4 regions of the Aquitalea magnusonii genome follow, and region 3 is predicted to be linked to each of the others. Evidence: predicted binding sites of a transcription regulator. Region 3 holds the regulator's gene; each other region holds the start of a gene.
The links. The regulator sigma-54, encoded in region 3, starts transcription at its own class of promoters, with help from an activator protein. The targets are predictions, from matches to a motif close to CTGGCACGCTTCATGCTT.
Positions count from the first base shown of each region.

Region 1: a site for sigma-54 is predicted at 1,310-1,327, ahead of DLM_RS14835 (ammonium transporter). Genes of this name have one in related genera too.
Region 2: a site for sigma-54 is predicted at 1,156-1,173, ahead of DLM_RS07690 (acyl-CoA dehydrogenase family protein). Genes of this name have one in related genera too.
Region 4: a site for sigma-54 is predicted at 1,294-1,311, ahead of flgB (flagellar basal body rod protein FlgB). Genes of this name have one in related genera too.

Region 1 covers NZ_AP018823.1:3,111,505-3,113,705, forward strand. The annotation lists gene DLM_RS14825 (extracellular solute-binding protein) at 1-724, opposite strand, end outside; gene DLM_RS14835 (ammonium transporter) at 1,366-2,201, shown strand, end outside.
Region 2 covers NZ_AP018823.1:1,590,606-1,592,806, forward strand. The annotation lists gene DLM_RS07685 (acyl-CoA dehydrogenase family protein) at 1-890, opposite strand, end outside; gene DLM_RS07690 (acyl-CoA dehydrogenase family protein) at 1,299-2,201, shown strand, end outside.
Region 3 covers NZ_AP018823.1:247,036-249,236, reverse strand. The annotation lists gene lptB (LPS export ABC transporter ATP-binding protein) at 1-384, shown strand, start outside; gene DLM_RS01260 (RNA polymerase factor sigma-54) at 388-1,809, shown strand; gene hpf (ribosome hibernation-promoting factor, HPF/YfiA family) at 1,882-2,201, shown strand, end outside.
Region 4 covers NZ_AP018823.1:2,596,575-2,598,775, forward strand. The annotation lists gene DLM_RS12320 (flagellar hook assembly protein FlgD) at 1-423, opposite strand, end outside; gene flgC (flagellar basal body rod protein FlgC) at 439-849, opposite strand; gene flgB (flagellar basal body rod protein FlgB) at 852-1,262, opposite strand; gene DLM_RS12335 (OsmC family protein) at 1,519-1,935, opposite strand; gene tsaD (tRNA (adenosine(37)-N6)-threonylcarbamoyltransferase complex transferase subunit TsaD) at 2,059-2,201, shown strand, end outside.

The DNA of each region.
Region 1 (2,201 bases), 2.0 Mb from region 3:
TGAGCTGCTGGGTGCCGTAATTACCAAACATCACGGCAATCCGATGGCGGATGAACAGCTCGCTGGCTTCTTCCGGCAGGGTGTAATAGGTCAGCACATTGCGCCGCAGGGCAATCAGCCGCTGCACCAGCATGGCTTGCTGGGCTGCCGACAGTTGGAATGGCTGGCTGATGCCGCTGGCCAGCGCGGCAAAGGAAAAATTGTGCTGCCCGCTGTTGAAATCCAGCACCTTGTGGCGATAGCGCCGGTCCCACAGCACATTCATCGAATCGGGAGGCCGGGAAAACTGGCGCTTGTCGTAGATGATGCCCATGGTGGAATAGGTATACGGCACGGCATACAGCCGGCCCCGCTGCTGCAGGCCGGGAATGGCGGCCAACTGCCGGAAGCGCGGCAACTGGCGGCGGGTATTGGGCAGCAAGGCTGGATCAAGCGGCTTGAGCAGTCCGGCGGCATAATAACGCTGCATTTCGGCGGTGTTGGCTGCCACCACGTCAAAACGCGGGCCATTGGGCGCATGCATGTGCGCCCACAGTGCCTCGTCGGAATCGACAAAGGTCACTTCCACGCTGGCCTGGTAGCGCTGCTCAAATGCCTGCACCACATCCCGATCCGCATAACCCGGCCAGGCCAGTACGCGCAGCACGTCCCTGGCCAGCGCAAGCTGGCAGCACAACAGGCAGCCGATTATCCCCGCAAGCAGGCTGTGTATTCTTGTTGCCACGTTTGGTTTTCTTTTTTCAATCTGCCGTTTGATTTTTGAATGTAGCTGCTTATCAAACTTATCACCGGATTTTTTTACAGAAATTTCTTAGCCAGCCAGGCGTTCGCGCCAACTTGCAGCCCGCTGCAACAATGCGCCGGCCAAAGCCTGCCGCAACAAGGGCAGAAGCCAAGCCGACCGGCCGGCTTTGTCGCAGGACACAGGCCGCTGGCACGGCATCCGCCGCCGGCAAAAGCAGGAAGCCTGCCCCCGGTGCCACTGCCATAGCGGCGGCAGCTTCCCGCAGCATGGCAAACCGTGCATGCGGCGCGCCCATCGGCACGTGCCGATTATCCACCCCTGCTGTGACAAACCATCGTTGGCAAGCAGCATGCCGCACCGGCAAATGCAGCAGCGCTGCGCCATTGCGCCAGCGCCACCGCACGCCAATGCACCAAACAGCGGCACGAAATAAGCGGCACACACCTTTTTGGTGCATCTGCACTGTTTTGCAGCATGCAATACCGCCCCGCCCTTCCCCAAAAGCGGGCTGGAAACGGCCATTTCCGGGCATTGCGGAACCAGGCTGGTGCGCTTTTGCACCAGCTGGCACTGCCCTTGCTTTAAGGAGGACACAAAAGCCGACAACAACGGGACTCGCCATGCCAACTGCCAACGCACCATCAGACGTACTGTTTCTGCTGCTAGGAGCCATCATGATCCTGGCCATGCACGCCGGTTTTGCCTTTCTGGAACTGGGCACCGTGCGCAAGAAAAACCAGGTCAACGCGCTGGTGAAGATTCTCACCGACTTTGCCGTCTCCGCCATTGCCTACTTTTTTGTCGGTTACACCGTGGCCTACGGGGTCAACTTCCTGGGTGATGCCCGCCATATCGCCGATCACCATGGTTATGAGCTGGTGAAGTTCTTCTTCCTGCTGACCTTTGCCGCCGCCATTCCGGCCATCGTGTCCGGCGGTATTGCCGAGCGTGCCAAGTTCCACCCGCAATCTGCCGCCACCTTTTTGCTGGTAGGCCTGGTGTATCCCTTCTTCGAGGGCATTGCCTGGAACAACCACTACGGCGTGCAGGACTGGCTGAGCCACAGCTTTGGCCAGCCCTTCCATGACTTTGCCGGTTCGGTGGTGGTGCATGCGGTGGGGGGCTGGATTGGCCTGGCTGCCGTGCTGAATCTGGGTGCGCGCCGTGGCCGCTACAGCAAGGAAGGCCGCATCTCCGCCCATCCGCCCTCTTCCATTCCGTTTCTGGCACTGGGGGCGTGGATTTTGATTGTCGGCTGGTTCGGCTTTAACGTGATGAGCGCGCAGCGTCTGGATGGTATTTCCGGCCTGGTGGCGATCAACTCGCTGATGGCCATGGTGGGCGGCACGCTCAGCGCCATGTGGGCTGGCAAGAACGACCCTGGCTTCATTCACAACGGCCCGCTGGCCGGCCTGGTGGCAGTGTGTGCCGGCTCGGACATCATGCACCCGCTGGG
Region 2 (2,201 bases), 1.3 Mb from region 3:
ACGCTCTCCAGCCCCACCCAGAACTCGCCGTAATGGCCAAGGATGTATGGGTCTTCGTGGGTGTGGTCCACCTGAGCCGCCCGCCAGGGGCGCGCCTCGTGCAAGGTGTAGTGCCGGGCTTCCTCGAATGCGCCTTCGGCAATCCCCAGGTAGATATTGGTGAGAATCAGCTGCGCCAGCAGTGGCCGCAGGCAGGAGCGCGGCGTGGTAAGCGGGCCGGGATTGGCCAGCACTTCATTGTTTTCGATACGCACTTTTTCAAAATTCACGCTGCCGCTGTCGGTCTGGCGCTGGCCGATATTGTTCCAGTCCTGCTGCACGCTGATGCCGCTGCGGCCAGTGGGAATGGCCGCCACCACCAATTGCCCGCTGTGCTGCTGTCGGGCGGAAACCACCAGCATTTGCGAATCCAGCGCGCCGGAGCAGAAGCTTTTTTGCCCGGAAAACTCCTGCCAGCCGTCAAAGCGCTTGCATACCGTGCGCTCGTCCAGCGGGTTGAGGGCATTGCCCCAGAACCAGTTTTGCCGGGTGGTGATTTCATGCCAGGGTTGCCATTGTTCCGGCTGGCCGAACAGCTCCACTGTGGCCAGCATCAGGTGATGAAAGGCAAACACATGCGCCACCGAACTGTCGGCCTTGGCAAATTCACGCACCACCAGCAGGGTTTGCTGCCAGTTGGCACCCAGGCCACCCAGCTCGCTGGCAATGGACAGGCCCAGCAGCCCGCTGGCGCGAATGGCGTCGCGTTCCGCCTTGGGCGTGCCGCCGGCGTGGTCGCGTTCTGCTGCGGTAGCCGCAAACTGGGCAGCCAGTTGCTGCGCCAGCAGCAGGGCCGAGGCGGGAGTGCTGGCGCTGGGCGAGGGTGCCAGCAGGTGGTGAGGCAGGTTCAAGCGTTCATCCTTTTATACGGTGTGCTATCTGACACATTGGCAACAGTTTTAACCGTGCCAATCAGCTGCTGTAAACCAAGGATTTATCAGGAATATATGCAGAATTCGAATTAGCGGCAGATGGCAGCCGATATCCGTTTTTTGAGTGCTGCTGCTGCTGCAGCACCGTGTTTATTGGCTGCTGTACACGCAGCAGCGCTGATGAATGAATTGCTGCTGCAGCAGCAATAACTGGCCGGATTCAGCATGAATGAGGCTGAATTGCCTGGCATGCAATCTGCTAATGCCTGTCTGGCAAAACCGCACCCGGTTTAATTTCAGCCGCAGGTAATCTCATGCTTATTCATTTATTCAGCAGCAAAAATGTTTCATCTGGCCGCAAGCAGCACCGCCAGGGCGGGAGGCTGCATGACTAGCCAACCCCTTGCTCCGGACAGCCCGCTGGCCATTGCCCGCGAACTGGCCGGCCGTTTTGCCCGCACCGCCGTGGCGCGTGACCAGCAAGGTGGCACGCCCAAGGCCGAACGCGATGCGCTGCGCGACAGCGGGCTGCTTGGCCTGATCATTCCGCGCGAATTCGGCGGCCTGGGCGAGAGCTGGAGCACCACCTTGCACATCGTGCGCGAACTGGCGCGGGTGGATAGCTCGGTGGCCCATGTGTTTGCCTTTCAGCACTTGTTGCTGGCCACCGCCCAATTGTTTGGTCGGCCCGACCAATGGCAGCCCTGGTTCGAGCAGACCGTGCGCGAGCGCTGGTTCTGGGGCAATGCGCTCAATCCGCTGGATACCCGCACGCTGGCCACGCCGGATGGCGACGGTTACCGCTTTCATGGTGACAAGAGCTTCTGCTCCGGCGCCACCGATTCGGACATGCTGCTGGCCTCGGCCTTGCGCGCCGGGCAGGGCGGTTTGCTGATTGCCGTGATCCCCACCCGCCGGGCCGGCGTCCACATTCATCAGGACTGGGACAATATCGGCCAGCGCCAGACCGATAGCGGCTCTGCCCGTTTCGAGCAGGTGTGGGTGGGGGCGGACGAGCTGCTGCTGCAACCCGGCCCGCTATCCACACCACGCGCCTGCCTGCGTCCGCTGATTGCCCAGCTCATCCTCACCAATATCTATCTGGGCATTGCCGAAGGCGCGGTGGCCGAAGCCCGGCGCTATACGCTGGAACAGCGCCGCCTGTGGCCCGCCTCGCTGGCGGAATCGGCCAACAAGGACCCTTACACCCTGCTGCATTACGGTGAATTCCAGGCTGCACTGGAAGGTGCCCGCTTGCTGGCCGACCATGCGGGTCAGCAACTGGATGCC
Region 3 (2,201 bases):
GAACAGGAACTCAGCCTGCTGCTGGACGACCTCAACATCGCCCACCTGCGCGAAAGCAATGCGCTGGCGCTATCCGGCGGCGAAAGACGCCGGGTGGAGATTGCCCGTGTACTGGCCACCCGGCCACGCTTCATCCTGCTGGATGAACCTTTTGCCGGGGTGGATCCGATTGCCGTCATCGACATCCAGAAAATCATCACTTTCCTGCAACAGCGTGGCATCGGCGTACTGATTACCGACCACAACGTCCGGGAAACCCTGCGCATCTGCGACCGGGCCTACATCATCAGCGATGGCTCGGTGCTGGCATCCGGCAAGCCGGAAGAACTGGTCAACAACGAGAAAGTGCGCCAGGTTTACCTGGGTGAGCACTTCCACCTGTAAACCATGAAACAGTCACTACAGCTCCGGGTTTCACAGCAACTCACCCTCACTCCGCAACTGCAACAGTCGATCAAGCTGCTGCAGTTGTCCACGCTCGACCTGCAAACCGAGGTGGAGCGCTTCTTGCTGGACAATCCCATGCTGGAGCGCGGCGACGACCTGCCCGCAACAGACAGCCCCAGCAGCGAAACGGCCAGCAGCGGCGAAGAATCCACCACCCCGGCCTCCGACAGCAGTGATGGCGACAGCCACAGCGAGAGCAGCGGCGAACTGACCGACTGGGGTAGCGGCAGTCGCCGTAATGATGGCGACGATGAATTCGACCCCATGCTCAACGTCCCCTGCCCGGTCAGCCTGCGCGAACACCTGCTGGCGCAATTGGGAGAACTTACCCTCCCCACCCGCGATCAGGCCATCGTGCAGCTACTGATCGAAGAGCTGGACGACAACGGCTTTCTGAGCGTGGATCTGGAAGAGCTGGCCAGCAATCTGCCGCTGGAACTGGAACTGGAAAGCGACGAACTGATGGTCGGCTTGCGCCTGCTACAGCAATTCGACCCCGCCGGCATCGCTGCGCGCAGCCTTGCCGAATCGCTCAGCCTGCAACTGGACCGCCTGCCCCGGCAAGAGCCCGGCCATGCGCTGGCACGCAAGATTGTGGCCGAACACCTCACCTTGCTTGGCAACCGCGATTACACCCGCCTCAAGCGCATCCTGGGGGTGGATGACGACGCCATCCGCCAGGCCCAGCAACTGATTGCCAGACTCACCCCGCACCCTGCAGCCGGCTTTGGCGGCGAAGACGTACACTATGTCATTCCCGATGTCACCGTGCGCAAACGCCGTGGCCACTGGGTGGCAGAACTGAACAACGGGGCAGTGCCACGCCTGCGCGTCAATCAGCTATACGCACAGATGCTGTCGGAAAACCGCAGCGGCGCAGGAGAACTCACCGGTCGGCTGCAAGAAGCAAAATGGCTGGTCAAGAACATCCAGCAACGATTTGACACCATTCTGAAAGTGTCAGAAGCTATAGTCGAAAGACAGCAAGCGTTCTTTGAACACGGTGAAGTGGCCATGCGCCCGCTCATCCTGCGCGACATCGCAGACGAGCTGGGACTGCATGAATCCACGGTCTCACGCGTCACCACCCAGAAATACCTGCTCTGCCCGCGCGGCCTGTTTGAGCTGAAATACTTTTTTGGCAGCGCCCTGGAAACAGACAGCGGTGGCGAATGCTCGGCCACCGCCATCAAGGCCCACATCCGCCGCATGATTGATGGCGAGAACCCGGCCAAGCCACTTTCCGACAGCGCCATCGCCGATGAACTGGGCAAACAAGGCATACAGGTTGCAAGACGCACCGTTGCGAAGTATCGTGAAGCTATGCAGATACCGCCGGTCAATCTGCGCAAGGCACTGTGAAACACGCCTTGTAAGAATATCCGCTCGCCCGGCCGACCCGACCGGGCAGTCAACACAAGAAGGAGTTAGGGTATGAACCTCAAAGTAACCGGTCTCCACCTCGAAGTAACCCCGGCACTGCGTGAATTTCTGGAAAGCAAGCTGGAACGTATCACCCGCCATGTCGACCATGTGATCGACGTCACCGTCACGCTGTCGGTGGACAAGCTGGTGCAGAAAGCGGAAGTCAACGTTCACCTATCCGGCAAGGATATCCACGTAGAAGCCACCGACTCCGACATGTACGCTGCCATCGATGCGCTGATGGACAAGCTGGATCGACAGGTACTCAAGCACAAGGAAAAACAGAGCGAGCATCGCGCCACTCCGCAAGTTCAGCCGGAAGCATCCCT
Region 4 (2,201 bases), 2.3 Mb from region 3:
GCTGACGGTGTAATCGGTTGCCGCGCCGCTGAGATTCACCGCCCCTTGCACCGAGCTGCCGCTGCTAAGGTTGAGCGCATTGCCAGGCACCAGCGCCTGCTTGCCTATCATGGTGGCAGCCATCATCGACTGGTTGGCCGCTTGCGACTGCACCAGGCTCTGCATCGAGGTGTTCAGCGTCTGCATGCCGGATACCTGGCTGATCTGCGCCATCTGGCTGGTGATCTGGCTGTTATCCATCGGATTCATCGGGTCCTGTGCCTGCAACTGGGTAACCAGCAGTTTCAGGAAGCGGTCCTGAATACCTTTGGCACTGGTGTCGTTGTTGGCATTGGTGGAAGTAGTGGAACTGGTGCCACTGCTGCTGGAGCTGCCGTTGAGTACTGCATACGGATTGGACGAGGAATTAACCGAGCTGGTCATGGCGCTGGCCTTTCATCACTGCCCCAGCTGCAGGGTTTTCTGCAGGAGGGTTTTGGCGGTATTCATCATTTCCACATTGGTCTGATACGAGCGCGAGGCGGAAATCATGTCGGACATTTCCTCGACCGGATTGACGTTGGGCATGTTGACATAGCCCTTCTCGTCCGCCAGAGGATTGCTGGGGTCATACTTCAGGCGCGGCGGCGTCTGATCTTCCACGATGGAAGTCACGCGCACCCCCGCCACCTGCGGCTGGGATGCTGTCACCGGCAGCGCGGTAAACACCACATGGCGGCCCTTGTAGGGCTGCCCGGTGGAGCTGGTGGCGCTTTCCGCGTTGGCGATATTACTGGCCACCACGTTAAGTCGCATCGACTGGGCGGTGAGCGCGGAACCGGAAATGGCAAAGATATTGGCAAGAGACATGCTTACTGACCTCCACCGGTAATGGCGGTATTCAGACTGGAAATACGCTTGCTCAGGAAAGTGAGCGTGGACTGGTATTGCAGTGCGTTATCCGCAAAAGCCGCACGCTCCACGTCCATATCCACGGTGTTACCGTCCAGGCTTTGCTGTACTGCATTGCGATACTGCACGGCGGGCTTGCCGGCGGCACCGGCGGCATCGCCCGGCAAGTGGCGCGCATCGGTTACATTCAAGGCCAGCTTGTTCTGACTGCCTTGTGCCGACTGCAGCGCCTGCTTGAAGTCGAAATCCACCGCTTTGTAATTGGGGGTGTCGGCATTGGCAATATTGCTGGCAATGACTTCCTGGCGGTATGCGCGCAGATTCAGCGCCCGCTGCTGAAAATCGAACTCCTTGCCAATCTTGTCCAACATGACCGTTTCTCCCTGAATGCGTCCCGATCATTAGCAGGAATCATGCCAGCCGCAGCAATCCGCCTAGAAGCCTGATTTTATTGATGGCGCAAGCCGGTCACACCCTGCGCCCCCCCGCGCCAGCCAGCCTGGGCGGCAAGTTTTGCCGCTGTGCCACCGCGGCTGCCGCCAGCGGCAAAAACAAGACCGCCGCTACCTGATGGCAGCGGCGGTCTTGTGTTACCGAACCGGACACCGGGGGAGCCGGGAGCAGGCATCAGCTCTCACGCAGCTCGAAGTCGTGGGTGATGTCGGCGGTCTTGCCCAGCATGATGGAGGCCGAGCAGTATTTTTCTGCCGACAGCTTGATGGCACGCTCCACCACTTCCGGCTTCAGTTCGCGGCCAGTCACCACAAAGTGGAAATGAATCTTGGTGAACACCTTGGGTTCGGTATCCGCGCGCTCGGCTTCCATTTCCACCCAGCAGTCGGTCACTTGCTGGCGCGACTTTTTCAGGATGGAAATCACGTCATAACTGGTACAGCCGGCGGTTCCCAGCAACAGCAGTTCCATCGGCCGCGGGCCCAGATTACGGCCACCACCTTCCGGCGCACCGTCCATCACCACCGCATGGCCACTGCCGCTTTCGCCCATGAAACACACGCCATCCACCCATTTGAGTCTTGCTTTCACTACCTGTCCCTTCCTGATTTTGTTGCGCGCCAGAAGCGCCGATCGGCACAGACTATCATTCCAGATTTGGGCAGACAAAGATTAGCCGGTAAAATGGAAAGATTGCCCCGTTATAAAGCCATCATGCTGGTACTTGGAATCGAATCATCGTGCGACGAAACCGGCGTTGCACTGTACGACCTCACGGCGGGCCTAGTTGCCCACCAACTGCATACGCAAATGGCCATGCACGCCGAATACGGTGGCGTGGTGCCCGAGCTGGCCAG